4 regions of the Streptomyces sp. NPDC043176 genome follow, and region 4 is predicted to be linked to each of the others. Evidence: riboswitches for the same ligand, from Rfam matches in the RefSeq annotation. Region 4 holds a riboswitch; each other region holds the start of a gene.
What was found. Region 4 has a riboswitch for cyclic di-AMP ahead of AC067A_RS03770 (C40 family peptidase). Riboswitches for the same ligand answer to the same signal wherever they lie in the genome.
Positions count from the first base shown of each region.

Region 1: another riboswitch for cyclic di-AMP. It lies ahead of AC067A_RS22360 (M23 family metallopeptidase); the one in region 4 lies ahead of AC067A_RS03770 (C40 family peptidase).
Region 2: another riboswitch for cyclic di-AMP. It lies ahead of AC067A_RS20320 (transglycosylase family protein); the one in region 4 lies ahead of AC067A_RS03770 (C40 family peptidase).
Region 3: another riboswitch for cyclic di-AMP. It lies ahead of AC067A_RS29915 (LysM peptidoglycan-binding domain-containing M23 family metallopeptidase); the one in region 4 lies ahead of AC067A_RS03770 (C40 family peptidase).

Region 1 is NZ_JBWKCA010000013.1:139,983-147,235, reverse strand. Features, by position in the region: gene AC067A_RS22375 (bifunctional acetate--CoA ligase family protein/GNAT family N-acetyltransferase) at 1-831, opposite strand, end outside; gene AC067A_RS22370 (HPr family phosphocarrier protein) at 1,007-1,288, shown strand; gene AC067A_RS22365 (GntR family transcriptional regulator) at 1,441-2,124, opposite strand; gene AC067A_RS22360 (M23 family metallopeptidase) at 2,327-3,097, opposite strand; cyclic di-AMP (ydaO/yuaA leader) riboswitch at 3,110-3,274, opposite strand; gene AC067A_RS22355 (M16 family metallopeptidase) at 3,474-4,871, opposite strand; gene AC067A_RS22350 (M16 family metallopeptidase) at 4,868-6,226, opposite strand; gene AC067A_RS22345 (DNA gyrase/topoisomerase IV subunit A) at 6,408-7,253, shown strand, end outside.
Region 2 is NZ_JBWKCA010000011.1:236,486-243,738, reverse strand. Features, by position in the region: gene AC067A_RS20345 (NAD(P)/FAD-dependent oxidoreductase) at 1-1,130, opposite strand, end outside; gene AC067A_RS20340 (Ppx/GppA phosphatase family protein) at 1,500-2,414, opposite strand; gene AC067A_RS20335 (DUF501 domain-containing protein) at 2,411-2,956, opposite strand; gene AC067A_RS20330 (FtsB family cell division protein) at 2,986-3,456, opposite strand; gene eno (phosphopyruvate hydratase) at 3,595-4,881, opposite strand; gene AC067A_RS20320 (transglycosylase family protein) at 5,213-5,914, opposite strand; cyclic di-AMP (ydaO/yuaA leader) riboswitch at 5,918-6,091, opposite strand; gene AC067A_RS20315 (transglycosylase family protein) at 6,350-7,253, opposite strand, start outside.
Region 3 is NZ_JBWKCA010000023.1:31,178-38,430, forward strand. Features, by position in the region: gene AC067A_RS29885 (phosphorylase family protein) at 1-226, shown strand, start outside; gene hpnH (adenosyl-hopene transferase HpnH) at 234-1,256, shown strand; gene AC067A_RS29895 (aspartate aminotransferase family protein) at 1,267-2,652, shown strand; gene AC067A_RS29900 (helix-turn-helix domain-containing protein) at 2,729-3,358, shown strand; gene AC067A_RS29905 (DUF6126 family protein) at 3,392-3,547, shown strand; gene AC067A_RS29910 (tyrosine-protein phosphatase) at 3,563-4,384, opposite strand; cyclic di-AMP (ydaO/yuaA leader) riboswitch at 4,776-4,934, shown strand; gene AC067A_RS29915 (LysM peptidoglycan-binding domain-containing M23 family metallopeptidase) at 4,937-5,926, shown strand; gene AC067A_RS29920 (SGNH/GDSL hydrolase family protein) at 6,077-6,871, shown strand; gene AC067A_RS29925 (STM4011 family radical SAM protein) at 7,072-7,253, opposite strand, start outside.
Region 4 is NZ_JBWKCA010000002.1:256,128-263,380, forward strand. Features, by position in the region: gene bioD (dethiobiotin synthase) at 283-999, opposite strand; gene AC067A_RS03750 (adenosylmethionine--8-amino-7-oxononanoate transaminase) at 1,036-2,316, opposite strand; gene bioB (biotin synthase BioB) at 2,309-3,565, opposite strand; gene AC067A_RS03760 (8-amino-7-oxononanoate synthase) at 3,709-4,887, shown strand; gene AC067A_RS03765 (ATP-binding protein) at 5,191-5,628, shown strand; gene AC067A_RS03770 (C40 family peptidase) at 5,772-6,248, opposite strand; cyclic di-AMP (ydaO/yuaA leader) riboswitch at 6,252-6,433, opposite strand; gene AC067A_RS03775 (hypothetical protein) at 6,773-7,078, opposite strand; gene AC067A_RS03780 (ATP-dependent Clp protease proteolytic subunit) at 7,085-7,253, opposite strand, start outside.

The DNA.
Region 1 (7,253 bases), on a different contig from region 4:
GGCGGGGACGCCGTCGAGCTCCGCGGGCCCGTCGGTGAGCGAGGCGTTCACCGCGTACACGCGTCCGGTGAAGCCGGCCCCGATCAGGTTGCGCAGGACGGTGCGGCCGACGCCGCCCGGCGCGCGTCCGGTGCCGACGACGGCGACGGACCGGGGGTTGAGGAGCCGCTGCACGGAGCGCGCCTCGGCCCGCTGCTCCCGGGCGCGCTGGACGGCGAGGGAGCGGTCGGTGGGTTCGAGGTCGAGGTGGAGCCGGACGGAGCCGTCCTCGAAGCTGCGCTTCTGGGTGTAGCCGGCGTCCGTGAAGACCTTGATCATCTTGTTGTTGGCGGGGAGCACCTCGGCGGCGAAGCGCCGGATGTCCCGCTCGCGCGCCACGGCCGCGATGTGTTCGAGGAGGGCGGAGGCGACGCCGCGGCCCTGGTGGGCGTCCTGGACGAGGAAGGCGACCTCGGCCTCGTCCGCCGGGGCGGAGGCGGGCATCCCCTGCGCGTTGATGCGGTCGTAGCGCACGGTGGCGATGAACTCGCCGCCCACGGTCGCGGCGAGTCCCACCCGGTCCACGAAGTCGTGGTGGGTGAAGCGGTGGACGTCCTTGGCGGAGAGGCGCGGGTAGGGCGCGAAGAAGCGGTAGTACTTCGACTCGTCGGAGACCTGCTCGTAGAAGCTGACCAGCCGGTCCGCGTCGTCGGCGGTGATGGGCCTGATGCGCGCGGTGCCGCCGTCGCGGAGCACCACGTCCGCTTCCCAGTGGTCGGGGTAGGCGTGCTCCGGGGGTGCCGGCGGGGCCGGTCGTTCCGCCGCTTCCGACTGCTCCGACGCGCTCTGCATGGGGTCAGCCTAAGGCCGCGACACGCACGTGGCACCGCTCGCGCGGCGGGTGCGCGCCGTGCAAGGTAGGGAGGGCCGAAGGGCGGTCCCGTCCGGGTCGAAGGTCGGCGCGAGCACCACGCAGCACATGAGAGACTGGTCTAGACAACCCGCTTGAGACTTGAAGGGCAACACCATGGCTGAGCGCCGCGTCAACGTCGGCTGGGCCGAGGGCCTGCACGCCCGCCCCGCGTCCATCTTCGTCCGTGCCGCCACGGCTTCCGGCGTGCCGGTGACGATCGCCAAGTCCGACGGCACCCCGGTGAACGCCGCGTCCATGCTCGCGGTGCTCGGCCTGGGCGCGCAGGGCGGCGAGGAGATCGTCCTCGCTTCGGACGCCGACGGCGCCGAGGTCGCGCTGGACCGTCTCGCGAAGCTGGTCGCCGAGGGTCTGGACGAACTCCCCGAGACCGTCTGAGCCGGTCCCCCGCACGACGAATGGTCGTGTCGCCGAATTCCGGCGACACGGCCATTCGCCTTTCGCGGTGCCTTTCGGGCGGTATTCTCAGCGCCTTTTCAGGCAGCACGAATAACCGGCGGAATGCCTGCTCTTTGTATACGGCGCGCTCGTTAATTCCGGGCACTCGCCGTGTTGACTGCATGTTGCGAAACCCTCACAGGGCCACCGGCCGGCTTTTTCAGCCGGTGCAGCGACAGCGAGCGTTCCGCGTGCAGCACGGTGAGCGCCCTGGCCCGCTCGGCGTCCCCGCGCGCCACCGCGTCCACGATGGCACCGTGCTCGGCCCAGGCCTCCACCGGATGCGTGGGCAGGTCCACCGCGTACATCCAGGCGATCTTGTGCCGCAGCTGGGTGAGCAGCGCCGTCAGGGCCGGGCTGCCCGAGGCCTGGGCGAGCGTCTCGTGGAACCAGCCGCCGAGCGAGCGCAGGTCCTCGCCCTGGCCGCGCCTGGCGCGCTCCTGCCCCAGCCTGACCAGGCCGCGCAAGACCTTGAGGTGGGCGTCGGTGCGGCGCTGCGCGGCGCGCGCGGCGCCCAGCGGTTCGAGCAGCGACCGCATGTCGAGGAGGTCGGCCGCCTCCTGGTCGGTGGGCTCGGCGACGTGTGCCCCCGCGTGCCGGCGGGTGACGACGAACCCCTCGGACTCCAGGGTGCGCAGGGCCTCGCGGACCGGGACGCGGGAGACCCCGTACCGGCGGGCGAGTTGTTCCTCGGTCAGCCGGCCGCCCCGCTCGTGGACGCCGGAGACGATGTCGTCCCGGATCGCCGTGCATACCGAATGCGCGGGAATGCGCATGTCCGACCTCCGCTTTGGTCCGCGCGAGACAATTCGAGCGGCGCCTGTTCTGCGCCCGACCATCGACTCTATGGCAGCGCACCGGGATTTCCGAAGCCCCGGCGGAATTCATCGCCTTATGCGGCCGTCTTCCGGGCAGCGAAAAGCCCCGGCTCAGTACGAGCCGGGGCTTTTGCGACGCGGTGCGGAACGGGCCGGAGGGTCAGACCTCGACGCCGCGGGCGCGGAGGTAGGCGACCGGGTTGATGTCGGAGCCGTAGTCGGGGCTCGTGCGCGCCTCGAAGTGGAGGTGCGGGCCGGTGGAGTTGCCGGTCGAGCCGGAGACGCCTATCTGCTGGCCGGGCTCGACGGTCTGGCCGACGTAGACGCCGATGGAGGAGAGGTGCCCGTACTGGGTGTACGTGCCGTCGTTCATCCGGATCACGATGTTGTTGCCGTACGCGCCGCCCCAGCCGGCCTCGACGACGGTGCCGGAGCCGACGGAGACGACCCGGCTGCCGTAGGCGGCGTGGAAGTCGACGCCGGAGTGGCTGCCGGAGGACCAGAGGGAGCCGCCGGTCTTGTAGCCGGTGGAGACGTACGAGCCGGCGACGGGAAGCTGGAAGGAGTTCAGGCGGCGGCGCTCGGCCTCGCGGGCGGCGCGCTCGCGCTCCTGCCGGATCTCCTTGGCGCGGGCCTCGGCCTTGCGCTTCGCCTCGGCCTTGGCCTTCGCCTGGGCGACGGCCTCGACGGCCTCCTGCTCCTGGGCGGCGGCCTGGGCGTCGATCCGGTCCACGAGGGAGTTCTCGGTGATCACCTTGGTGAGGCCGGTGTCCTCGGCGGAGCGGTTGTCCGTGTCGGCGGCGAGCGCCGGGGAGGCGAGGGTTCCGATGACGCCGGTGGTGGCGAGGGTCGCGACGCCGGCGATGCCCACGCCGCGGCGCGCCATCCGGCTCGGACCACGATGCTTCCCGGTGGCACGGGTGAACGCCATGTAGGGGCTGATCCTTTCCTTCCTTCTCGCCTACCGGGTTAGCTGACGGGTTCGGAGCAGGAAGGTCTCCTACGGGCCCCTCCGTACGGGACGAAGGCGTCCGATTCACCCCAGGGACTCATGTGGGTCCCCGGCTCCCCAGGCTCGCGCCTGACGGGGACTCGGCGATGACTGTCCGATGCCGCGGCTGCGGCACGTGCAACTGACGAACAGCCGCCCCGACGCTATGCGGATCGTCTTTCATTCACCAACCAGACACGCTTTTTGTAAGACATGCCACAGGGCAAATGATCAGTCTTGATCCCAATACGGACAAACGGGAGGACCCCGGCGAACATGCCGCCAGGGCCCTCTCGTTGTCACGCCGGAGCCGGAATCAGCCCGTCACGACGGTCACTTCGCCGATGCCGAGCTCCCGCACCGCATCCGCGATCTCCGCCGCGTCGCCCACCAGCACCGTGACGAGCCGGTCCACCGGGAAGGCGCTCACCGCGGCCGCGGTCGCCTCGACCGTGCCGGTCTCGGCCAGGCGCGCGTACAACTGGGCCTGGAAGTCGTCCGGAAGGTGCTGCTCGACCTGATCGGCCAGCGTCCCGGCCACGGAGGCGGCCGTCTCGTACTTGAGCGGCGCGACCCCCACCAGGTTCTGCACGGCGGTCTCGCGCTCGGCGTCGGTGAGCCCCTCGGCGGCGAGGGTCCTCAGCACCTGCCACAGGTCCCCGAGCGCCGGGCCGGTGTTGGGGGTGTCGACGGAGCCGCTGATGGCGAGCATCGAGGCGCCGTTGCCCTCGGCGTCCGAGCGGAGCACCTGGCCGAAGGCCCGCACGCCGTACGTGTAGCCCTTCTCCTCGCGCAGGACCTTGTCGAGCCGCGAGGTGAGGGTGCCGCCCAGGCAGTACGTGCCGAGGACCTGGGCCGGCCAGACGCGGTCGTGCCGGTCGGGACCGATCCGGCCGATGAGCAGCTGGGTCTGGACGGCTCCGGGGCGGTCCACGATGACGACCCGTCCGGTGTCGTCCGCCGTGATCGGCGGCATCGGGAGCGGCTCGGCCGGCTCGCCGGTCCAGGCGCCCAGCGTGTCCGCGAGGACCTTGTCGAGGTCGACCCCCGTCAGGTCGCCGACGACCACGGCCGTGGCCGTGCCGGGCCGGACGTGCGCCTCGTAGAAGGCGCGGACGGCCGCGGCGTCGATCGCGGCGACGGTCTCCTCGGTGCCCTGGCGCGGCCGGGACATCCGGGACTCGGCCGGGAAGAGCTCCTTGGAGAGCTGCTTGGCGGCGCGGCGGGACGGGTTGGCCGTCTCGTGCGGGATCTCGTCGAGACGGTTGCGCACCAGGCGCTCGACCTCGGTCTCCAGGAACGCCGGGGCGATCAGGGCCTCGGAGAGCAGCCCGAGCGCCTTGGGCAGCCGGGAGACCGGGACCTCCAGGGAGACCCGTACGCCCGGGTGGTCGGCGTGCGCGTCGAGCGTGGCGCCGCAGCGCTCCAGCTCGGCCGCGAACTCCTCGGCGCTGCGCCGGTCCGTTCCCTCCGAGAGCGCGCGGGCCATGATGGTGGCGACGCCGTCGAGGCCGGCCGGCTCCGCGTCCAGCGGGGCCGGCACGAAGATCTCCACGGCCACGACCTGCTGGCCGGGGCGGTGGCTGGTCAGCAGCGTCAGACCGTTGTCCAGCTTCCCGCGGTCCGGGGCGGGGAAGGCCCACGGCCTGGCGACGCCCGGCTCCGGCTGCGGGTGGAAGTCCATGCTCGTCAAAGACACGGCGGCGTCGGTCACTGGTCCGCTCCCTCTTCCTCGTCATCGCCGTCGGCGTGGTCGCTCTGCTCGGTCGCCAGCGGCTCGTAGACCAGCACCGCGCGGTTGTCGGGGCGCAGCTTGGCCTGGGCGACCGCCCGCACCTCCTCGGCGGTGACGTCCAGGACCCGGTCGACGGCGGTCAGGGCGAGCTGCGGGTCGCCGAACAGCACGGCGAACCGGCACAGTTCGTCGGCGCGGCCCGCGACGGTGCCGAGCCGGTCGAGCCACTCGCGCTCCAACTGGGCCTGCGCGCGCTCCATCTCCTCGGGCGTGGGGCCCTCCGCGGCGAACCGGGCGAGCTCCTCGTCGACGGCCGCCTCGATCTGCGGGACCTCGACCCCTCCGGACGTCTTCACGTCCAGCCAGCCCAGGGAGGGCGCGCCGGCGAGCCGCAGCAGGCCGAAGCCGGCGGCGACGGCCGTGCGGTCACGGCGGACCAGCCGGTTGTGCAGCCGGGAGGACTCGCCGCCGCCCAGGACCGTCAGCGCCAGGTCGGCGGCGTCGCACTCGCGCGTGCCGTCGTGCGGCAGGCGGTAGGCGGCCATCAGCGCGCGGGCCGGGACCTCCTCCTCGACGACCTCGCGCAGCTGCTCGCCGATGACGTCGGGCAGCGTGCCGTCGCGCGGGGGCCGCTTGCCGTCGTGCTGCGGGATGGAGCCGAAGTACTTCTCGATCCAGGCGAGGGTCTGCGCCGGGTCGATGTCGCCCACGACGGACAGCACCGCGTTGTTCGGCGCGTAGTACGTGCGGAAGAAGTTCCGCGCGTCCTCCAGCGTCGCCGCGTCCAGGTCGGCCATCGAGCCGATCGGGGTGTGGTGGTACGGGTGGCCCTCCGGGTAGGCGAGGGCGGTGAGCTTCTCGAAGGCCGTGCCGTACGGCACGTTGTCGTACCGCTGGCGGCGCTCGTTCTTGACGACGTCCCGCTGGTTCTCCATGGACTGGTCGTCCAGGGCGGCCAGCAGCGAGCCCATGCGGTCGGCCTCCAGCCAGAGCGCGAGCTCCAGCTGGTGGGTGGGCATGGTCTCGAAGTAGTTGGTGCGCTCGAAGCTCGTCGTGCCGTTGAGCGAGCCGCCCGCGCCCTGCACCAGCTCGAAGTGGCCGTTCCCGTGGACCTGCTTCGAACCCTGGAACATCAGGTGCTCGAAGAGGTGGGCGAGGCCCGTGCGGCCCTCGACCTCGTGGCGCGAGCCGACGTCGTACCAGAGACAGACCGCGGCGACCGGGGTCAGGTGGTCCTCCGAGAGCACCACACGCAGGCCGTTCGCCAGCCGGTGCTCGGTCGCTGTCAGGCCGCCGGAGCCGGCCTCGGCCGTGGCCGTGTGACCCATGGGCATGTACGTCCCTTCGATCGGGATGTGAAAAAGTCCTGCCACTGTATGCAAGCGCGCCGACACCTCGCGAAGTTCCCGCCGGGTCCTGATGTCCCTCTTCCGGGTCGCGGTCGGCGTTGTCGGTGGCACGGTCCACAATGGTCCGCGTCAGATCAACCTTGTTGGTGAAGGAGCCGCAGCCGCGATGGCCCGCCGCAGCACGAAGACACCGCCGCCGGACGACGCGTTCGAGGAGCGAATCCTCGACATCGACGTCGTCGACGAGATGCAGGGCTCCTTCCTCGAGTACGCGTACTCGGTGATCTACTCGCGCGCCCTGCCCGACGCCCGCGACGGCATGAAGCCCGTCCAGCGCCGCATCGTCTACCAGATGGGCGAGATGGGCCTGCGCCCCGACCGCGGCTTCGTCAAGTGCGCCCGCGTCGTCGGCGAGGTGATGGGCAAGCTGCACCCGCACGGTGACGCGTCGATCTACGACGCCATGGTCCGCATGGCGCAGCCCTTCTCCATGCGGCTGCCCCTCGTCGACGGCCACGGCAACTTCGGCTCCCTCGGCAACGACGACCCGCCGGCCGCCATGCGGTACACCGAGTCGCGGATGGCCCCGGCCGCGCTGCTCATGACCGAGTCCATCGACGAGGACACGGTCGACTTCTCGCCGAACTACGACGGCCAGGAGCGGGAGCCGGTCGCGCTCCCCGCCGCCTACCCGAACCTGCTGGTCAACGGCGCGTCCGGCATCGCGGTCGGCATGGCGACCAACATGCCGCCGCACAACCTCGGCGAGGTGATCGCGGCCGCCCGCCACCTGATCCGGCACCCCGGCGCCGACCTCGAGACCCTGATGCGGTTCGTGCCCGGCCCCGACCTGCCCACCGGCGGCCGGATCGTCGGCCTCACCGGCATCAAGGACGCGTACGAGTCGGGCCGCGGCTCCTTCAAGATCCGCGCCACGGCGACCGTGGAGACGGTGACGGCCCGCCGCAAGGGCATCATCGTGACCGAGCTGCCGTTCACGGTCGGCCCCGAG
Region 2 (7,253 bases), on a different contig from region 4:
ATCGCGACGCCCTTGTGCAGACCGAGTCCGGCCACCGCGCCCTTGTTGGCGTGGCTGTACTCCTTCTGCGGGAAGCCGCGCATGCCGGCCACCACGTTGTCGCCGAGGACCTTGGCCTGGCGCAGGGCGTGCTGGGCGTTCGGCGGGCACCAGGCGCGCTCGGCCGGGACGCCGGCCTTGATCGCGGCCAGGTCCGGGACCTGGGCGTTGTCGCCCGCGGCCCAGGCGTAGTCGAGGCCGTTGATCTGGAGCTTCTCGTTGCAGTCCACGTGGCCGCGGGGGCCGAGCGGCAGACCGAAGCGGGAGAGCGCCGGGTTCGGCTTCACGCCGGCGGTCCAGACGATCGTGTTGGAGTCGACCTCGAGGCCGTTCTTCAGCACGACGTGGCCGTCGACGCAGGAGTCCATGGAGGTCTCGAGGTAGATCTCGATCCCGCGGGACTCCAGGTGCTCCTTGCCGTACAGGCCGAGCTTGGGGCCCACCTCGGGAAGGATCTTGTCGGCCGCGTCGACCAGGACGAAGCGCATGTCCTCGCGCGACACGTTCTGGTAGTACTTCGCGGCGTCGCGGGCCATGTCCTCGACCTCGCCGATCGTCTCGGCGCCGGCGAAGCCACCGCCGACGAAGACGAAGGTCAGCGCCTTGCGGCGGACCTCCTCATCGGTGGTCGAGTCGGCCTTGTCGAGCTGCTCGAGGACGTGGTTGCGCAGGCCGATGGCCTCCTCGATGCCCTTCATGCCGATGCCCTGCTCGGCGAGGCCGGGGATCGGGAAGGTGCGGGAGACCGCGCCCATGGCGATGACCAGGAAGTCGAACGGCAGCTCGTACGCCTCGCCGACGAGCGGCGCGATCGTGGCGACCTTGCGGTCCTGGTCGATGGTGGTGACCCGGCCGGTGAGCACCTCGGCTCCGCGGACGACGCGTCGCAACGGGACGACGACGTGACGCGGCGAGATGCTGCCGGCGGCGGCTTCGGGGAGGAAGGGCTGGTAGGTCATGTACGACCGCGGGTCGACGACCGTGACGGTCGCCTCCGCGTAGCGCATCTTCTTGAGGATGCGCCGAGCTGCGTACAGGCCTACGTACCCGCCGCCTACTACGAGGATCCTGGGACGCTCCGTGGTGCTCATGGCATCGAGTATCCACCCCCTCCGAGGGGGGTGCTCGTGCGCCCCTTCACAAGGTCTCGCCATACCTCTGCTACACTCCGCCGCCCACGTGATCCATGTCATGGTGCTGCAAAGGAACCGGGATGCAAGGGCGAACGTTGTTCACCCCTTGTGAACTGGCCCGGAGAGGGCCCGTTAACGCCGAACCACCGGGTGCGTTCACACGATGGAAACAGCGAGCGAAGTAGCCCCCGAACCTGCGAAAGGGCCCTGAGGCGCCCCCCGAAGGGGCTAAAGACCCCCCTCGGGCGCCATCAGGGCCCTTTTCCTTGTGAAGAACTTCACGAACTTTTCCGACGAGGTGTCGCCGGAAGGCTCGATAGGTGCCCGCTATGCCACGGATAGAGCGATCCCATCGAGGATGTCGTGCTCGCTGACGACGACCTCGCGGGCCCGCGCGCGCTCGACGATCTCCCGCAGGACGAGCGTCCCGGCGATGATCACGTCGACCCGGCCGGGGTGCATGACGGGGATCGCGGCGCGCTCGTCGTGGGTGGAGGCGAGGAGCCGGTCGGTCACCTCGGCGATCTGCTCGGCGGAGATCCGGGCGTGGTGGATCTTCGCCGAGTCGTACTCGGTGTGCCCGTGCACGATCCCGGCGACCGTGGTGACCGTGCCGGCGAGCCCGACGAGGACCTCGGCCGTGTCGATCGGCACGGTCTCGGCGGCCAGGTCGAGCGCGGCCCGCACGTCGGCGCGGATCGCCTCGACCTCCTCGGCGGTCGGCGGGTCGTGGCGGACGTGCCGCTCGGTGAGCCGGACGCAGCCGATGTCGACCGAGCGGGCGGCCTCGACCGACTTGTTGCCGAGGACGAACTCGGTGGAGCCGCCGCCGAGGTCGAAGACGAGGTACTTCTCCGGGCCGTGCAGCTCGCCGGTGGCGCCGGTGAAGGAGAACGCGGCCTCCTGGTCACCGGTGATCACCTCGGGCTCGACGCCCAGGATCTCCACGACCCCGTTCACGAACTCGTGGCGGTTCTCGGCGTCGCGGGAGGCGGAGGTGGCGACGAAGCGGACCCGCTCGGCGCCCAGTCCCCCGATGACCTCGGCGTACTCGCGGCAGGCCGCGAAGGTGCGCTCCAGGGCCTCCGGGGCGAGCCGGCCGGTCTTGTCGACGCCCTGCCCGAGGCGGACGATCTTCATCCGCCGGTCCAGCTCGACGAGGTCGCCCGTCTCCGGGTCGACGTCGGCGACGAGGAGGCGGATGGAGTTCGTACCGCAGTCGATTCCGGCGACCCGGGTCATTCCGCCGGCTCCTTCTCGTCCCTGTCGGCGCACGGGGTCACGCAGGCGCCCTTGGCCCACCACTCGGGCAGCATCGCGAGGGCCTCGTCGCCGAACGGGTTCACGCCCGGTCCCGCGACCAGCGAGTGGCCGACGAGGACGTGCAGGCACTTGACCCGGTCCGGCATGCCGCCGGCGCTGGGGAAGCCCTCGAGGACCTCGATGGCGTCGCGGCGCGCGAGGTAGTCCTCGTGCGCGGCCCGGTAGGCGGCGGCGAGCTCCGGGTCGGTGGCGAGCCGGGCCTGCATCTCCTTCATGACCCCGTTGGCCTCCAGGGTGCCGATGGCCGAGGCCGCCCGGGGGCAGGTCAGGTAGTACGTCGTCGGGAACGGGGTGCCGTCGGGGAGCCGGGGCGCGGTCTCGACGACGTCGGGGTTGCCGCACGGACAGCGGTGCGCGATGGCGCGCAGGCCGCGGGGCGGGCGGCCGAGCTGGAGCTCGAAGGCGGCGATGTCCCGCTCGGTGGGCTCGGTGCGTTCGGTCTGCGGAGGGGGCGTTTCCATGTCTGCCTTGCTCGTGTCGCGGAGGAGGGTCAGGGACGGTCGGCGTGGTCGACGCCGTCCCAGAGGTTGTCGTACCAGGGGCGGTCCGCCGCTCCCTGGTCGGCGCGGGGCCGCTGCTCCGCGTCGGGGTCGTTCACGGTGAAGCCGGTCTCGCCGGGGAGCACGTAGTGCAGGTGCTCGCGGGCGAGGCGGCGGACGTAGGCCGGGTCCTGGAGGCGGGCCTTCTCGTCCCGGAGTTCCTCGACCCGCCGGGCGGCCTCGGCGGCCTTGCGCTCCTGTTCGGCGATCTCGCCCTGCTGGGAGACGTAGCTCCGCATGGGATAGGCGAGGGCCACGACGAGGGAGCAGACGACGAGGGCGAGGAAGGCCGCGCGGCCGGTGAGCCGGGAGCGGCGGGCCTGACGGCGGGTCTGGGAGCGGTAGACACGGGCGGCGGTCTGCTCGCCGAGCAGTCTGATCCGGGTCGCGGTCGAGAACCGGTCCCGGTCCTTCGCGGCCATCTCGTGTCGCCTCCCCTGTTCACGCGTACGTCCCCGCACACGGTACGGGACCGAGTGCGGGGACGCTTCGCTTCGCTACGCCTTTGCTCCCTGTTCAATTCTCCGGACGCAAAGCACGGAGCCGCTCTTCGGAGAGGCTCAGCCCTTGAAGCGCGGGAAGGCGCTGCGGCCGGCGTAGACCGCGGCGTCGTCGAGGATCTCCTCGATGCGCAGCAGCTGGTTGTACTTGGCGACGCGGTCCGAGCGAGCCGGGGCGCCGGTCTTGATCTGACCGCAGTTCACGGCGACGGCGAGGTCGGCGATGGTGACGTCCTCGGTCTCGCCGGAGCGGTGGGACATCATGCACTTGAAGCCGTTGCGCTGGGCGAGCTCGACGGCGTCGAGGGTCTCGGTCAGCGAGCCGATCTGGTTGACCTTGACCAGGAGGGCGTTCGCGGTGCCCTCCTCGATGCCGCGGGCCAGGCGCTCCGGGTTGGTGACGAAGAGGTCGTCGCCGACGATCTGGACCTTGGTGCCCAGCTTGTCGGTGAGGACCTTCCAGCCCGCCCAGTCGTCCTCGAACAGCGGGTCCTCGATGGAGACCATCGGGTACGCGGAGACGAGCTCCTCGTAGTACTCGGTCATCTCGGCGGCCGAGCGGGACTTGCCCTCGAACTCGTAGACGCCGTCCTTGTAGAACTCGGACGCGGCGACGTCGAGCGCGAGCGCCACGTCGGTGCCCGGGGTGTAGCCGGCCTCCTTGATGGCCTCGACGATGAGGTCGAGGGCGGCGCGGTTCGACTCGAGGTTGGGGGCGAAGCCGCCCTCGTCGCCGAGACCGGTGGAGAGGCCCTTGCGCTTCAGCACGCCCTTGAGCGTGTGGTAGATCTCCGCACCCCAGCGAAGGGCCTCGGAGAAGGACTCCGCGCCGATCGGGGCGATCATGAACTCCTGGATGTCCACGTTGGAGTCGGCGTGCGACCCACCGTTGAGGATGTTCATCATCGGAACGGGCAGCAGGTGCGCGTTCGGGCCGCCGAGGTAGCGGAAGAGGGGGAGGTCGCTGGCCTCGGAGGCGGCGTGCGCGACGGCGAGGGAGACGCCGAGGATGGCGTTGGCGCCGAGCGAGCCCTTGTTCTCCGTGGCGTCCAGGTCGAACATGGCCTGGTCGATCAGGCGCTGCTCGGTGGCGTCGTAGCCGACGAGCTCCGGGCCGATCTGCTCGATGACGGCGAGGACGGCCTTCTCGACACCCTTGCCGAGGTAGCGGTTGGGGTCCCCGTCGCGAAGCTCGATGGCCTCGAAGGCACCGGTGGAGGCGCCGGACGGAACGGCAGCACGGCCGGTGCTGCCGTCGTCGAGGCCGACCTCGACCTCGACCGTGGGGTTGCCTCGGGAGTCCAGGATTTCCCGGGCTACGACGACGTCGATGGACGGCACGAGCATCTCCTTCTGGGATGTGACGCTGGAAGTGACGCAAGGTCGATGCAGGTCGCTTGGCCTTGCGGCAAGAGCCTAACCGCCCCGGGGGCTCCAGCCCGCCGGGCGCCCGCACCCTGGGACGAAAAAGGACCCAAGGGCATGCATCTGGGGACGAAGGGCCTCAGATCTACTGGACGGTAACCGCTAGGTGCCCCTTCTACGGGCGCCGGACGGGCCCCCTGCACGACGGAACCCCGCTCCGGCGCGCACGGGGGAGAGCGCGCCGGGCGGGGTGGTCACCGCGGGAGGGTCGTCGGGTCCGCGTGAGCCGCCGGACTCACGCGGGCCGCCGCACTCACTTCAGGTGGAGCTGCTGACCCACGTAGATGAGGTCGGCGTCGGCGACGACGTCCTTGTTCAGGTCGTAGAGGGTCGCCCAGCCGCCCTGGACGCCGTGCGCCTGGGCGATGGTGCCGAGCGTGTCGCCGGCCTTGACCCGGTACTCGCCGTCGCCCTGCTTGACCGTCGCGCCGGCCGGGGTGGTGACGGTCCGCTGGGCCGTGGCCTTCTTGGCGGAGGCGGCCTTCTTCGTGGCCGTGGCCTTCTTCGGGGCCTGGCGCTGCTCGCTGCGGGTGGTCGGCTTGGTGGCCGTGCGCTCGGGAGCCTCGGTGCCGCCGCTGTAGGCGGCGTTGGAGAGACCCACGCCGCAGCTCGGCCACGCGCCCTTGCCCTGGCCCGCGAGGACCTTCTCGGCGATGGCGATCTGCTGGGACTTCGACGCCTGGTTGGCGGTCGAGGCGTAGGCGGTGCCGCCGTACGCGGCCCAGGTGGAGGCCGAGAACTGCAGGCCGCCGTAGTAGCCGTTGCCGGTGTTGATGGACCAGTTGCCGCCGGACTCGCACTGGGCGACGCGGTCCCACTCGGAGGCCGTGGCGGCCGACGCGGTGCCCGCGGTCATCAGCGGGGCGGCGACGGCGACACCGGTGATGCCGACGAGCGTGGCGACCTGGGTGGCCTTGGAGGGACGACGATGTTTGCCCTTGCCGGAAAACAGCATGGAGATTCTCCTCACCGACGCCTGTGAGGTGAGCTGTCGGGTTCGGGCCGGAAAGTTGCCCGGCCGCGTGTCCTAGCACGCGGCTTCACCCCAAGCCGGTCATCGGCCGTCTGTCTCGACGGCCGGGACCGGCACTTACCTTGGGTCCCCCACTCCTGCCTTCGGCGCTTACGCGACGACTGTTCCCATCGGCCGACGGCAGGATTCGGCGTTTCGGTCGACGGGGCCCGCGGTGGCGAGCGGTTAAGACCGTAGACACAGACCCACCGGAAGTTCAAAGAGGCGCATTGCGGAAATACCGCCCCTACCTGCCCTCCGGTGGGGGGCGTTTGCGCAGGTGAGAGGTGACGGAGGCAAAGGTCACGGACAGGACACGCCAGTTGAGGCGAAGAGACCCATGTCTCACTTGCCCAGAACCGGACATACGGCCCTGAACTACCCGGCGGCCGTCGCCGGATCCGTCGTCAGCTCAAGGCTCTGACCAGGCAGGATCAGGTCCGGATCGGCGCCCACCGTCTGCCTGTTGGCGTCATAGAGGGCCGCCCAGCCTCCGGGCAGTTCGTTCGACTGCGCGATGTCGGACAGGCTGTCACCGGGCTGCACGGTGTACTCGGCCGAAGTGTCCTGACTGTCCGTTGTGCCCGAATCCACCACGCCGTCAGTCGACGGCGTGATGGTGGAGCTTTCGGCTGGCTTGTCCGTGGACGAGGCGTGTCGCCCGGATTCCGATGAAGTGCCCGGCTTGCCGGTTTCCTCCGGTGCGGCCTCGCCCCGGTGCTTGCCGGATCCGGGCGTGGCCGACGACACGTCACCCCCGGTCGCCCCGGGGGAAACAGGCATACCAGGCGTAACGGACGCATCGGGCGTGCCCGGGGTCGTCGACGTACCGGGCGTGGTGGGCGCGCCCGGGGTGACGGAGGCGTCCGGGGTCTCCGGAGCGGTGGGCGTGGTGGGCGCGGCGGGCGTCGGGGCGGCCATGGCCGTCCTCGGCGCCTGGGCGGCCCGGGAGGTGCCCGCGGAGCCCGCCGACAGGCCGTCGGTCCGGTTCGACTCGGCGACGGGCCCCGCGGGGGCCGCCGGGACGGCCGTCGGGCCCGGGTCGACGCCGGTGCCCTTGCCGTCGTTCGTCAGACCGGCGATCGGCGCACAGGTCGCCCACTCGGTGCTGCCCTTGGCAAGGGCCTTCTCGGCCACCGTGATCTGCTGGGCGCGGCTGGCCAGGTCGGGGCTGGGCGCGTACGCCAGGCCGCCGTTCCGCTCCCAGCTGTCCTGGGTGAACTGGAGCCCGCCGTACATCCCGTTGCCGAAGTTGGCGCTCCACTGGCCACCGGACTCGCAC
Region 3 (7,253 bases), on a different contig from region 4:
CATGGAGTCCGCCACCACGCTCCGCACCGCCCGGACCACCGGCGCCTTCGGCGACGGGCCGGACGCCCGCCCGGTTGCGGCCGTCCGGGTGGTCGTGGACGCTCCGGAACATGAACTGGTCCGGATCGGCACGGTACGCGGGGGAATATCAGCCTTCCGCGTCCTTCGTGCCGTCCTTCCCGCGTTCTTCGAATGGCACCGTTCTTTGCTGCTCCCCAGGAGGTGAACGAGTTATGGCCATGCCGCTCCGTCAGTCCATCAGGGTCGGGACCTACCTCTTCGAACAGAAGCTCCGCAAGCGGGACAAGTTCCCGCTGATCGTCGAGCTGGAGCCGCTCTACGCCTGCAACCTCAAGTGCGAGGGCTGCGGGAAGATCCAGCACCCGGCGGGTGTCCTCAAACAGCGCATGCCGGTCGCCCAGGCGGTCGGCGCGGTCCTCGAGTCCGGTGCGCCGATGGTGTCCATCGCCGGCGGCGAGCCGCTGATGCACCCCCAGATCCACGAGATCGTGCGCCAGCTGGTGGCCCGGCGCAAGTACGTCTTCCTGTGCACCAACGCGCTGCTGCTGCGCAAGAAGCTGGAGAACTTCACCCCCTCCCCGTACTTCGCCTTCGCCGTGCACATCGACGGCCTGCGCGAACGGCACGACGAATCCGTCGCCAAGGAAGGCGTTTTCGACGAGGCGGTGGCCGCGATCAAGGAGGCCAAGCGGCGCGGATTCCGGGTCACCACCAATTCGACCTTCTTCAACACCGACACTCCGCAGACCGTCATCGAGGTGCTCAATTTCCTCAACGACGACCTCCAGGTCGACGAAATGATGATCTCGCCCGCCTATGCCTACGAGAAGGCCCCCGACCAGGAGCACTTCCTCGGCGTCGAGCAGACCAGAGAACTCTTCAAGAAGGCCTTCGCCGGAGGCAACCGCCGCCGCTGGCGGCTCAACCACTCGCCGCTCTTCCTGGACTTCCTGGAAGGAAAGGCCGACTTCCCCTGCACCGCCTGGGCCATTCCCAACTACTCCCTCTTCGGCTGGCAGCGCCCCTGCTATCTGATGAGCGACGGCTACGTCCCCACGTACCGCGAACTCGTCGAGGAGACCGACTGGGACAAGTACGGCCGGGGCAGGGACCCGCGCTGCGCCAACTGCATGGCGCACTGCGGCTACGAGCCCACCGCCGTCCTCGCCACCATGGGCTCCCTCAAGGAGTCCCTGCGCGCGGTCAGGGAGACGGTCTCCGGGAACAACGGGTGAGGCGGCCGGCATGAGCGGGGAGTTCGACCTCCGGGCGCTGCTCGACGAGCGCGGCGGCGAGCGCTACGAGCTGCACGCCAAGTACCTCAACCACCAGCTGCCGCGCATGCTGCACACCATCGGCTTCGACAAGGTCTACGAGCGGGCCGAGGGCGCCCACTTCTGGGACGCCGACGGCGTCGACCACCTCGACATGCTCGCCGGCTTCGGCGTGATGGGCCTCGGACGGCACCACCCCGTCGTCCGCAAGGCCCTCCACGACGTCCTGGACGCCCAGCTCGCCGACCTCACCCGCTTCGACTGCCAGCCGCTCCCCGGACTGCTCGCCGAGCGGCTGCTCGCGCACAGCCCGCACCTCGACCGGGTCTTCTTCGGCAACAGCGGCACGGAGGCCGTGGAGACCGCCCTGAAGTTCGCCCGGTACGCCACCGGGCGGCCCAGGGTCCTCTACTGCTCCCACGCCTTCCACGGGCTCACCACCGGCTCCCTCTCGGTCAACGGCGAGCGGGGCTTCCGCGAGGGCTTCGACCCGCTCCTGCCGGACACCGCGATCGCCCTCGGCGACCTCGACGCCCTGGAGCGGGAGCTGCGCCGGGGCGACGTGGCCGCCTTCGTCGTCGAGCCCATCCAGGGCAAGGGCGTCCACGAGCCGCCGCCGGGCTTCCTGCGGTCCGCGCAGGAGCTGCTGCACCGCCACGGGGCCCTGCTCATCGCGGACGAGGTGCAGACCGGCCTCGGCAGGACCGGCGACTTCTACGCGTACCAGCACGAGGAGGGCGTCGAACCGGACCTGGTCTGCGTCGCCAAGGCCCTCTCCGGCGGCTACGTGCCGGTCGGGGCCACCCTCGGCAAGGACTGGATCTTCAAGAAGGTGTACTCGTCGATGGACCGGGTCCTGGTCCACTCGGCGAGCTTCGGGTCGAACGCGCAGGCCATGGCGGCCGGGCTCGCCGTCCTGTCGGTCATGGAGCGCGAGGGCACGGTCGCCCACGCCCGCCGCGTCGGCGACCTGCTGTCCGGCCGGCTGAAGGAGCTCGTGCCCCGGTACGAGCTGCTGCACGAGATCCGCGGGCGCGGTCTGATGATCGGGATCGAGTTCGGCCGGCCGTCCTCCCTCGGGCTGCGCGGCCGCTGGACGATGCTCCAGACGGCCCGCAAGGGCCTCTTCGCCCAGATGGTCGTCGTCCCGCTGCTCCAGCGGCACCGGATCCTCACCCAGGTGTCCGGAGACCACCTGGAGGTGATCAAGCTGATCCCGCCGCTGATCATCGACGAGGCCGACGTGGACCGGTTCGTCACCGCCTTCACGGCGGTCATGGACGAGGCGCACGGCGGTGGCGGGCTCATGTGGGACTTCGGGAAGACGCTGGTCAAGCAGGCGGTCGCCCAGCGCTGACCGGCACCGATCGCCCGGATTTTGCCTCTGGGGCAAGAAACTTGCCTCAGAGGCACGTTCCTGGCGGAATGGACCCATGGACCACGTCCCCGGGGAGACCTCCCCGGACCCCACCGCCTCCGACGTCCTGCCCGACGTCGCCCCGCAGCTGCGGGCCCTGCGTCGCCGCCGGGGGCTCACCCTGGAGGTCGCGGCCCAGCGCGCCGGTCTCTCGCCCGCCCACCTCTCACGCCTGGAGACGGGGAACCGGCAGCCCTCGCTGCCGATGCTGCTCGCCCTCGCCCGTATCTACGGTACGACGGTCTCCGAGCTCCTGGGCGAGGCCCCTCCCGAGCGCGACCCCGTCGTCCGGGCCGACCGCTCCGAGCCCGTCGAGGCCGGCGGCTGGACCTACCGCCAGGCGGGCGGCGCCGGACGCGCCCTCCAGTGCCTGCGGGTCCACGTGCCGTACGCCACCCGGGCCGACATCGTGCGGGTCCACCCCGGCGAGGAGTGGATCCACGTCCTGGAGGGCCGGGTGCGGCTCGCGCTCGGCGAGACGGTCCACGTCCTCGATCCCGGGGACAGCGCGCACTTCGACTCGCTGACCCCGCACCGGATCGGCGCCGCCACCACCGGCGGTGCCGAGCTGCTCTTCGTCCACACGCTGATGCAGAGTCCCGTCGCCGAGCTGTGCCTCGGCGACGGAACCCCGCACCTGCGCTGATCCCGTGTGACCCTTCCCCTGGAAAGGACCGACATGTCCGAGAAGTCCGCACCGGTCACCGGCGAGGAGCGCGGAGAGGGCAAGTTCCCCAAGGGCCTCGTGCTCCGCCTCTTCGCCTACCTGATCGCCGGCCACCTCTTCGCCGGGTTCCTCTACCTGCTCTTCATGCTGGGCGGGCAGAACCAGTAGGAGGCGCGGCCGGGGTCACCCCTCCGTGAGCAGCCGCTCCCGCAGCCGCTCGCGGGTCTCCGGAGCCAGCTTCAGGCCCTCCGCGAGATAGGCGTCCACCGTGCCCCAGGTCGCCTCGATCGTCTCGAACGCGGCCCGCAGGTACTCCACCCGCGCGTCGAACAGCGGGCTCAGCAGCTCCATCACCTCGGGCGACATCGCGTCGGGGGCGGTGGAGCTGCGGCGCACCTTGTAGCGGCGGTGCGGATCGTTCGACTTCACGTAGTCCGCCTCGATCGCCTCCCGCTCGACCCCCACGGCGAGCAGGGTGATCGCGATGGAGAGGCCGGCGCGGTCCTTGCCGGCCGCGCAGTGCATCAGGGCGGGAACGCTCTCCTCCGCCATCGAGTGCAGGATCCGGCTGTGCTCGGGCGTCCGCTGTATCACCATTTTCCGGTACGACTCGGACATCCGGTCGGCGGCCTTGCCCTCGCCGAGGATCTCCCGCAGCTGCGCGATCTCGCCGTCGCGCACCAGCTTCCAGAACTCCTTGCCGTCCGCCGGGTCGTTGAGCGGTATGTTCACGTTCCGTACGCCCGGCAGCTCGACGTCCGCGCCCTCGACCTTCCGGTCGGCCTCGTTGCGGAAGTCGAAGACGGTGTGCAGTCCCAGCGTGGCGAGGAAGGCGGCGTCGCTCTCGGTCGCGTGGGCGAGGTGGCCGCTGCGGAACAGGCGGCCGGCGCGCACGGCGCGCCCGTCCGTCGTCGGCAGGCCGCCCACGTCCCGGAAGTTGCGGACCCCGGCCAGCTCGGGCTCGTTCGCTTCGGTGGGCGGTACCTGCGGAAGCTGCTGCGTCACGGATGCTCCTGGGTGTCGTCGTTCGGGTGCCCGACGCGAGATCGGTTCCTGGGCCAATCATCCAGGCGGGGCGGTGACGGCGCACCCCCTCGGACGGTAATGAGCGATCTGTCCGTTTTAGGGCGTTAGGCCATAACGCGCCCTGGTTGCAGGCGAGATGAGCCGCGCCGCGTGAGCAGCGTCATAAAAGTGACGGATCGTGGCCGAAGGCCCGGAGCAATTGCCGTGCGCAAAAAGGAAATCGAGGGTCCGTCATCCACGCAGGGTGACCGGAATTCGAGCCGGACGGCACCCCGTGGAATGTCGTCGGAAAACAGTGGCTTGTCCGCGCCCACCCCCTCGTCTAGCGTCACCGTCAATCCGGTCGGACCGCCGAATCCTGCCACCGTCCGGAATTCACTCACCCATGTGTGGCAGGAGCGGGGGACCCAGGTAAGTACGCCGGTCCCGCGGACGCAGGACGGCTTGGGGTGAAGCCGCGTGAGAACGCGGCCGGGCATCTCCAGTCCGAACCCGACAGCTCACCTCGCAGGCGCCGGAGAGGAATTCGCCATGCCCGCGAAGGGTAAGCACCGCCGTCCCAGGACCAACCCGATCACGCGTGGATTCGCCGTCGCCGGCACCGGTGGCGCCGTCGTCGCCCTCCCGCTCCTCGGAGCGACCGGGGCCCACGCCGCTCCGGCCGCCGTCCCTGCCCAGGTCGCCACCGCCGCGGCCCAGGTCAAGGCGCCCGCCGCCCTCCAGGCCGCCCCCGCCGCCGCCAAGGCCGCGCCGAAGACGTACTCCGTCGTCCCGGGCGACTACCTGTCGAAGATCGCCGCCGACCACCACCTGGCGGGCGGCTGGCAGAGGCTGTACGCGGACAACCGCCGGGTCGTCGGCGACGACCCCTCGCTGATCCTGCCCGGCATGAAGCTCACCCTCGGCGCCAAGGGCACCGCGCCCGCCGCCCCGAAGAGCGCCGCGCCCAAGGCCGCCGCTCCCGAGACCACCCAGAGCTCGCAGGACTCGGAGAAGAACGGCGACACCCAGCGCGCCTCCCGTGGCGACCAGCGCGCCTCGGCCCCGGCCGCCGCCACCTCGGAGACCTCCACCTCGGAGACCTCCACCTCCCAGTCGTCGCAGTCCTCCGCCTCCGGCTGGGTCACGCCCGTCGCCGGCGGCGGCTTCTCCACCCCGTACCACGCCTCCGGCTCCATGTGGTCCTCCGGCTACCACACCGGTGTCGACTTCATCGCCTCCTCCGGCACCACCGTCCGCGCCGTCGGCGCCGGCACGGTCGTCTCCGCCGGCTGGAGCGGCGCCTACGGCAACGAGGTCGTCATCCAGCACGCCGACGGCAACTACTCGCAGTACGCCCACCTCTCCTCCCTCTCCGTCTCGTCCGGCCAGACCGTCACCGGCGGCCAGCAGATCGGCCTCTCCGGCTCGACCGGCAACTCCACCGGCCCGCACCTGCACTTCGAGATCCGGACCTCGCCGAACTACGGCTCCGACGTCGACCCGCTGGCCTACCTGCGCCAGCACGGCGTCTCCGTCTGACGCGCGCACCCTCCGACGGCCCGGCACCCCTGTGCCGGGCCGTCGCCGTATTCCGGCTTGGCAGAATCTTTATCGGTGGCATATGTCACCCGGCGTCAACCCCTCCTTACGGTCGCGTAGGTCACATCCGAAGGGGAAGTATGTGCTCCCGTGGCAGACGATTCGAGATCAACAGACAAGAACGCATTCGGGTCGTACGCGGCGATCGGTGACAGCTTCACCGAGGGCGTCGGAGACCCCGGGCCCGACGGGACGTACGTCGGCTGGGCGGACCGCTTCGCGGTACTGCTCGCCGACCAGCTGCCGGAGCACGACACCTTCCGCTACGCCAACCTGGCCGTACGCGGGCGCCTCCTCGACCAGATCGTGGCGGAACAGGTCCCCCGGGCGAAGGAACTCGCCCCCGACCTGGTGACCTTCTGCGCCGGCGGGAACGACATCATCCGCCCCGGCACGGACCCCGACGACGTCGCCGAGCGCTTCGAGCGCGCCGTCGCCGAACTGACCTCCGCCGTCGGCACCGTCATGGTGACCACCGGCTTCGACACCCGCGAGGTGATCCTCCTCAAGCACCTGCGCGGCAAGATCGCCACGTACAACGGACACGTCCGCGCGATCGCCGACCGCTACGGCTGCCCGGTCCTCGACCTGTGGTCGCTGAAGTCCGTCCAGGACCGGCGCGCCTGGGACGACGACCGGCTGCACCTCTCGCCCGACGGCCACACCCGGGTCGCCCTGCGCGCCGCCCAGGTCCTCGGCCTGCCGGTGCCGGCCGACCCGGACCAGGCGTGGCCCCCGCAGCAGCCCCGGGGCGCCCTGGAGGTCCGCAAGGACGACATCCACTGGGCCAAGGAGTACCTGGTCCCCTGGATCGGCCGCCGGCTCAGGGGCGAGAGCTCCGGCGACCACGTCGAGGCGAAGCGCCCCGACCTCATGCCCCTCTAGGGCCTGTCTGACCATTCCCGTCGGGTCCGGACCGCCCGGCACGCACGCTCGCCGCACGGCCGAAACGCCCAAGTAGCTCCTTCCCCAAGCTCTCGGCTTCGCTCGAGCGGGGGAGACCCCATTCGAGGGCGCCCCGGCCGCACGCCGATCGCACGCACCGAACGCCCCAGCCTGATCCGACGGGAATGGTCAGACAGGCCCTAGACCGGAGCCGGCGGGGGAACGGCGGCGGGGATCCGCTCCAGGACCCCGCCGGCGAACACGTCGTACAGCGGCAGCGTCTCCAGATGGACGTAGCCGATGTGGCAGTCGCAGACGGCGAGGGGGCAGGCGCGGGGACGCAGGGCGGTGCGGTACGAGCCGTCGTACAGGTTCCCCAGCT
Region 4 (7,253 bases):
TTGTCGGCATGCCGGCATCGCGGCCCCAGGATGGCTTGACGGACAGGGCGCTCATGCCGGGTTCGCGGGCCGCCAGGGATGCCTTACCGCTCATGCCGGGCTCGCGGCCCCAGCGGTGTCTTGCCGGGCATGGCGGTCATGCCCGGCTCGCGGGCCCCCAGTGGTGTCCTACCGCTCATGCCAAGCTCGCGGCCCCCGGGGGTGCCTTGCCGATCATCAGGCCTCGCTTCCTGATCCGGCGTGATCGGCCGGGCACCCCCGCTCAAGCCGCGTCTCTCGCTCTCAGGCCCTGGCGGCCTCCGCGAAGGCGGCCGCGTCCCAGGTGCCGCCGAGGGCCGGGGCCAGCCAGCCGCTCGCCGCCTCGCGGAACTCGGTCGGGGTGAGCGACCCCGAGCCTTCCGGCACCGCGCCGAGGAGCGGGGCGCCGGCCGATTCCGGCAGGTCCGTGAGGTTGCAGCGGGCCGCGAGGTCGGGCGCGGCCGGCCAGCTGCCGACCACCACACCGAGCTGTTCGATCCCGCGGGCCCGGAGTGCCTCGCCGGTGAGGGCCGCCGTGTTGAGGGTTCCCAGACCGGCCGGGACCACGACCAGGACGGGTGCGCCGAGGAGCGAGGCCACCTCGGCGAGGGTGCCGCCCTCCTCGTCGAAACGGACGAGGAGCCCGCCCGCCCCCTCGACGAGCACCAGATCGTGGTCGGCGGCGAGCTTCCGGGCGGCCTCGGCGACCTCCCGGGGCCCGACCGGTGCGAGCCCGGCCCGGCGCGCGGACGTGTTGGGGGCCAGCGGCTCCGGGAAGCGGCCCAGCTCGGCGGAGGTCACGGCTCCGGACAACCGGACGACCTCGTCGGCGTCGCCCCGCTCGTCCGGCCCGACCCCCGTCTGCGCCGGCTTCAGGACGGCGACGGACCGTCCCGCCGCCGTTGCCGCGGCGGCCACCGCGGCGGTCACGACCGTTTTGCCGATCTCCGTCCCCGTACCGCTGACGACGATGATTCCCACTGCTGCCCAGTCCTTCCGTTCGGCCGTTCGGCCTGTTCAGCCGGCCGACGCGGCCGCGCGGACCGCCGCGCAGATGCGGGCCAGGTCCTCGTTGCCGGTCACGTACGGCGGCATCGTGTAGATCAGGTCCCGGAACGGGCGCAGCCACACGCCCTCCCGGACCGCCGCGCGCGTCGCCGCCGCCATGTCGACCTCGTGGTCGAGCTGGACGACACCGATCGCGCCGAGCACCCGGACCTCGCGCACGCCCGGCAGGTCGGCGGCAGGGGCGAGGCCCTCCCGCAGGCCGGTCTCGATCCGCTTGACCTCGACCTCCCAGTCCTGGGAGAGCAGCAGGTCGAGGGAGGCGAGGGCGACGGCCGAGGCGAGCGGGTTCCCCATGAACGTCGGCCCGTGGGCCAGGATCGGCACCTCGCCCTGGGAGATGCCGTCGGCGACCCGGCCGGTGCAGAGCGTCGCCGCCATCGACAGGTAGCCGCCGGTCAGCGCCTTGCCCACGCACATCACATCGGGGGAGACCCCCGCCTGATCGGCGGCGAACAGCTTGCCCGTCCGGCCGAACCCGGTCGCGATCTCGTCGAAGACGAGCAGCACGTCGTGTGCGTCGCACGCCTCGCGGAGCACCCGCAGGTAGCCCGGGTCGTGGAAGCGCATGCCGCCGGCGCCCTGGACCACGGGCTCCACGATCACGGCCGCCAGTTCGTGGGCGTGGCGCCCGATCTCGGTTCGCAGCAGTTCGGCGTAGGACTCGTCGTACGTCGCCGGCGGGGTGTCCACGAACACCTGCCGCTGGAGCACGCCCGTCCACAGCTCGTGCATGCCGCCCTGCGGGTCGCAGACGGACATCGGCTGCCAGGTGTCCCCGTGGTAGCCGCCGCGCCAGGTGAGGAGCCGCTGCTTCTGCGGGTGGCCGAGGGAGCGCCAGTACTGCAGGCACATCTTGGCCGCCACCTCGACGGAGACGGAGCCCGAGTCACTGAGGAAGACGTGCCGCAGCGGCTCGGGGGTGATCTCGACGAGCCGGGCGGCGAGCCGCACCGCCGGTTCGTGGGTGAGCCCGCCGAACATGACGTGGCTCATCTTCTCCAGCTGCCCGCGCACCGCCTCGTTGAGCACGGGGTGGTTGTAGCCGTGGATCGCCGACCACCACGAGGACATGCCGTCGACCAGCTCGCCCTGGCCCTCGACCGGCTCGGCGAGCCGGAGGCGCACCCCGGACGCGGACGCGACGACCAGCGGCTCCGCCCGCCCCGGCATGGGGCCGTACGGATGCCAGACGTGCGCCCGGTCCAGGGCGAGGAGTTCGTCGTTACGCATTCGGCGCCAGGTCCGTGCCGGCGCCCCGGCGGCGTACCGCCACCAGGTCGGTCCGGGCGGCGTTCGGCGCGGCCTCGGCGGCGGGTGCCTCCGCCGGAGCCTCGGCGTGACCGCCGCAGGGACCGCAACCGCCACCGGCGTGCGAGCCGCAGCCGGCGCCCCCGGCGGAGGCCTGCGAGCCGCAGCCAGGGCCCTCGGCCGAGGCGTGCGAACCACAGCCGCCGGCCGCCGCGGCGAGCGCGTCCGCGCGGTGGGCGGGCAGCGTGGTCGTACCGGCGCCCTCCACCTCGAAGCCGGCGTCCGCGATCATGTCCAGGTCGGCCTGGCCGGCCTGGCCCTCGCTGGTCAGGTAGTCGCCGAGGAAGATCGAGTTCGCGATGTTCAGGGCCAGCGGCTGCATGGAGCGCAGGTGGACCTCACGGCCGCCCGCGATCCGGACCTCGACGTCGGGGCAGACGAACCGGACCATCGCCAGGATCCGCAGACAACGCTGCGGGGTGAGGTTCCACTCCTTGGCGAGCGGGGTCCCCTCGAACGGGATCAGGAAGTTGACCGGCACCGAGTCCGAGTCCAGGTCGCGCAGCGCGTACACGACGTCGACGAGGTCCTCGTCGCTCTCGCCCATGCCCGCGATCAGGCCCGAGCACGCCGACAGACCGGCGGCGTGCGCCTTCTGCACGGTGTCCACGCGGTCCGCGTAGGTGTGGGTCTTGGTGATGTCCCCGTACGTCGCCTCGGACGTGTTCAGGTTGTGGTTGTAAGCGTCGGCGCCGGCCTCCCGCAGGCGCTCCGCCTGGCCGTCCGAGAGCAGACCGAGACAGGCGCACACCTCGACGCCCTCGTTCTGCTCCTTGATGGCCTCGATGGTCTTGCCGACCCGCTCGACGTCCCGGTCCGTCGGGCCGCGGCCGCTCGCCACCAGGCAGACCCGCTTGGCCCCGCCCGCGACGCCCGCCGCGGCGGCCTGGGACGCCTCGTCCGGCTTCAGCCACGTGTACTTGAGGATCTCGGCCTTGGAGCCGAGGCGCTGCGAGCAGTACGAGCAGTCCTCGGGGCACAGCCCGGACTTCAGGTTGACCAGATAGTTGAGCTTCACCCGGCGCCCGAACCACTGGCGACGCACCTTGCCGGCCGCCGCCACCACATCGAGCAGTTCGTCGTCGGAGGTCGCCAGCACGGCGAGCGCTTCTTCACGGGTCGGCAGCTCGCGCCGCAGCCCCTTTTCCACCAGCGTGTTCAGCAGGTCCATAACCGCAGATCCTTGCCTACCGCCCGCCTCCGGGCCAAGGAGGATCCGAACAAACGCCTCCGATCGAGGTGTGTGGATGCCCACATCCCGACCTCGGCATACTCCGGTTAGGGTCTGTCCGCTGCCTACAAAAGGATCGCCGTATGCCACAGGCCGACGACGCACGGGCCGCGGGCCCGCGCCGGACCGCGTTCGACTGGACCGACGCCGAGGCGCGCCGCCGGGCGGAGGCCGGTCTCGTCCGTACGCTGCGGCCCCGGGCGGCGGAGTCGGAACTCCTCGACCTGGCGAGCAACGACTACCTCGGGCTCACCCGCCGCCCGGAGGTCACCGAGGCGGCGGCCGACGCGGCACGGCGCTGGGGCGCCGGCTCCACCGGCTCGCGGCTCGTCACCGGCACCACCCGGCTGCACACCCGCCTGGAGCGCGAACTCGCCGACTTCTGCGGCTTCGAGGCGGCCCTGGTCTTCTCCTCCGGCTACACCGCCAACCTGGCGGCGCTCACCGCGCTCGGCGGCCGTGGCTCCCTGATCGTCTCCGACGCCGCCAACCACGCCTCGATCGTCGACGGCTGCCGCCTCGCGCGCGCCGAGACGGCCGTCGTCCCGCACACCGACCCCGAGGCCGTACGCAAGACCCTCGACGCGTGCCCCGGACGGCGGGCCCTGGTCGTCAGCGACTCCGTCTTCTCCGTCGACGGGGACAAGGCCCCGCTCCCCGCGCTCGCCGAGGCCTGCCGCGCGCACGGTGCCGGGCTCGTGGTGGACGATGCCCACGGCTTCGGCGTCCTCGGCACCGGAGGCAGGGGCGCCCTGCACGAGGCGGGGCTGGCCGGTGCGGAGGACGCCGTCGCCACCCTCACCCTCTCCAAGTCCCTGGGCAGCCAGGGCGGCGCCGTCCTCGGCCCCGCGCGGGTGATCGAGCACCTGGTGAACGCCGCCCGCACCTTCATCTTCGACACAGGGCTCGCCCCCGCCGCCGCGGGCGGCGCGCTCGCGAGCCTGCGGCTGATCGCCGCCGAACCGGGCCTCGCCGAGCGGGCCCGTACCGTCGCGACGACACTGCACCGGCTGCTCACCGACGCCGGGCTCACCTCGGCCCGGCCCGACGCGGCCGTCGTCTCCGTCCGCGCGCCCTCCCCGGAGGCGGCACTCGCCTGGGCGGCGGACTGCCGCGAACAGGGTCTGCTGGTCGGCTGTTTCCGGCCGCCGTCGGTGCCCGACGGCATCTCGCGACTGCGCCTCACGGCCCGCGCGGACCTGACCGACGCGCAGATCGGGCGTGCGGTGGAGACGATCCTGCGGACGGCGCCGACCGGCTGAGTGTCCAGGGGGTCCTGTCGATCGGACCCCCGAGCCCGGCCTGATCGACAGGGCACCCCCTGGACACTCAGCAGGCCCGGCGCCCGGCCGTCCGCCCGTCGCCCGCACCGAACGCCCCGGCTGGATCGGGCAGGACACCATCCGGGCGCCCAAGCGCGTTCCCAGCGCGCATAGTTCACCGCTTCGGGCGACAGATGGGGACATATCTTGGTGGAACCCCGCTCGGGGCGGCACGATCGGTGGCACTCTGGCGCGAAGCGCAATCCGGGGTGTGCTCCCCGGCGGGAAAGGGACAGCGTCGCCATGGCAGATCACCAGGAATCATCCGTCACGCTGCCGAGCGAACCCGCCTCGGTGCCCACGGCCCGGCGGTACGTCGCGGACGTGCTCACCGGCTGGGGCCTCGACGGCGACGGCGACACCGCCGACGCGATCCGCCTGATCGTCTCGGAGCTGGCCACCAACGCCGTCCTCCACACCTTCGGCCAGTCGCCGAACTTCACGGTCGACGTCCGGCTGGTCCGCGAGGAGTTCCTCCACATCGGCGTGACCGACAGCCATCCCCGCAGGCCCCGCCGCCTTCCGGCCGCGGTGCAGCAGGACAACGGGCGCGGCCTGGTCATCATCCGCTCCCTGGCCGCCGAGGCCGGCGGCCGTCTCTCCGTCACCCCGACCGAGGACGGCGGGAAGACGGTCTGGATCAGCCTCCCCTGGACTGCGGCGGCCGTGCCCAGCCGTTAGGGCGGGCCGGCCGGGGCGGAGCCCCCACGCGGCCACACACCGTTCGCGAAGTGCCGGACAGGCCCTCAGGAGGCGGCGGAGCAGTGGGGCGGCGGCCCCACTCCTCAGTGCCGTCCGAGGGCCGGTTCAGTGGCCGGGCTCCGTCAGCGGACGCGGCCGTAGTAGACCTTCGACGACCAGATCCTGTCGAGCTTCACCCAGGACCCCGTCTTGGGCGAGTGCCAGATCTTGCCGCCACCGGCGTAGATGCCCACGTGGTAGACCCTTCCACCGGAGTGGAAGAAGACCAGGTCCCCCTGTTGTCTGCTGGACGCGGAGATGTGCCGGGTCTTGTTGTACTGCTGCTGCGCGGTGCGAGGCAGCCACTTGCCCGCCTTCTTGTACGCGTAGAGCGTCAGACCGGAGCAGTCGAACCTGGTGGGCCCGGTGGCTCCGTAGCCGTACGGCGCTCCCTTCTTGGACGCGGCGACGCTCAGTGCCTTGTTCGCGTGGGTGGTCGCTGCCTGGGCCTCCGGCGCCACTCCTGGGGCGAGCAGCGTGCCGCCGACGGCGGCGAGGGTGAGAGCCGAGACGGCTCCGGCCCGGGACAGCAGGGACGGGACGTGCATCTGCGCAGTCATGCGCAACCCTTCGTCAGCCGCCTGCGAAGGATGACCTGTCGGGTTCGGGCTGGCGAAGATGCCCGGCCGCGGCTGCGGCTTCACCCCAAGGAACGGCCTCGCTGCCGGAACAGCGCGTTCGTCCCGCAAAAATCGGGTCCTCCACTCCTGCCGATCCACTCCTGTCGACCAGGCGTCCGGGACAGCGGCAGGACTCGGCGTCCGCCCGGACCGCCCCGCCGCGGCGGCGGGGGCTTGTCGTCGTCAGGGATCTTGACCCACGACATGGGCGAAAACCGAGCTGAAACGGCGATATGTGAGGCTCCTCACGACTGATCCATACGGGTGGACAAGCGGGCTTTGCGATCTTCGGAGGTTTGGCCTACGAGTCCCGCACCTGCGGTGGAACGTTCGATTCCGCCAGATGTGTACACCTGTTGCGCAACTCACCCGCGCTTCCTGTCGATTCGTCGACTACGCCGAACGGGCGAGGATTTCTGCGGCGCGCGTCGGCCGTTCGGAGCTGGACACGACACCCGGGAATGTCAACTCGGCCGAGTGCGTGGGACCGTGACGCGGTCGGCCCGGCGCTCGCCGTCCAACACCCTCAGGGCGCGCGTCAATGTGTCGGCGCGTACCTCGTTCTCGCCCCGTATATGCATGAGCGTCAGCGCCTCGAGCAGGGCCTCGGTGCGCCCCACCAGGGCTTGTGCCGCGCGCAGCGCCCCATAGGTATGCGAACCCCTGGATGGGTTGATTCTGCCCAGGAGGTCGACGACTTCGAGGTACGCGTCGACGAAATCACCCTCGGCGCGGGTCAGGGCCGGCAGCGGCGGCAGTTCCGGGACCACGGCCCCTCACCGCGCCGTGCCGCCGGCGGACGCCCGCCGGTTCGTGAGGACGTGGTCGACCAGTCCGTACGCGACGGCCGCCGACGCGTCGAGGACCGTCAGGCGATCGATGTCGGCGTCGATCCGCTCCCTGCTCCGGCCCGTGTGTTCGGTGAGCATCCCGGCCACCAGGGCC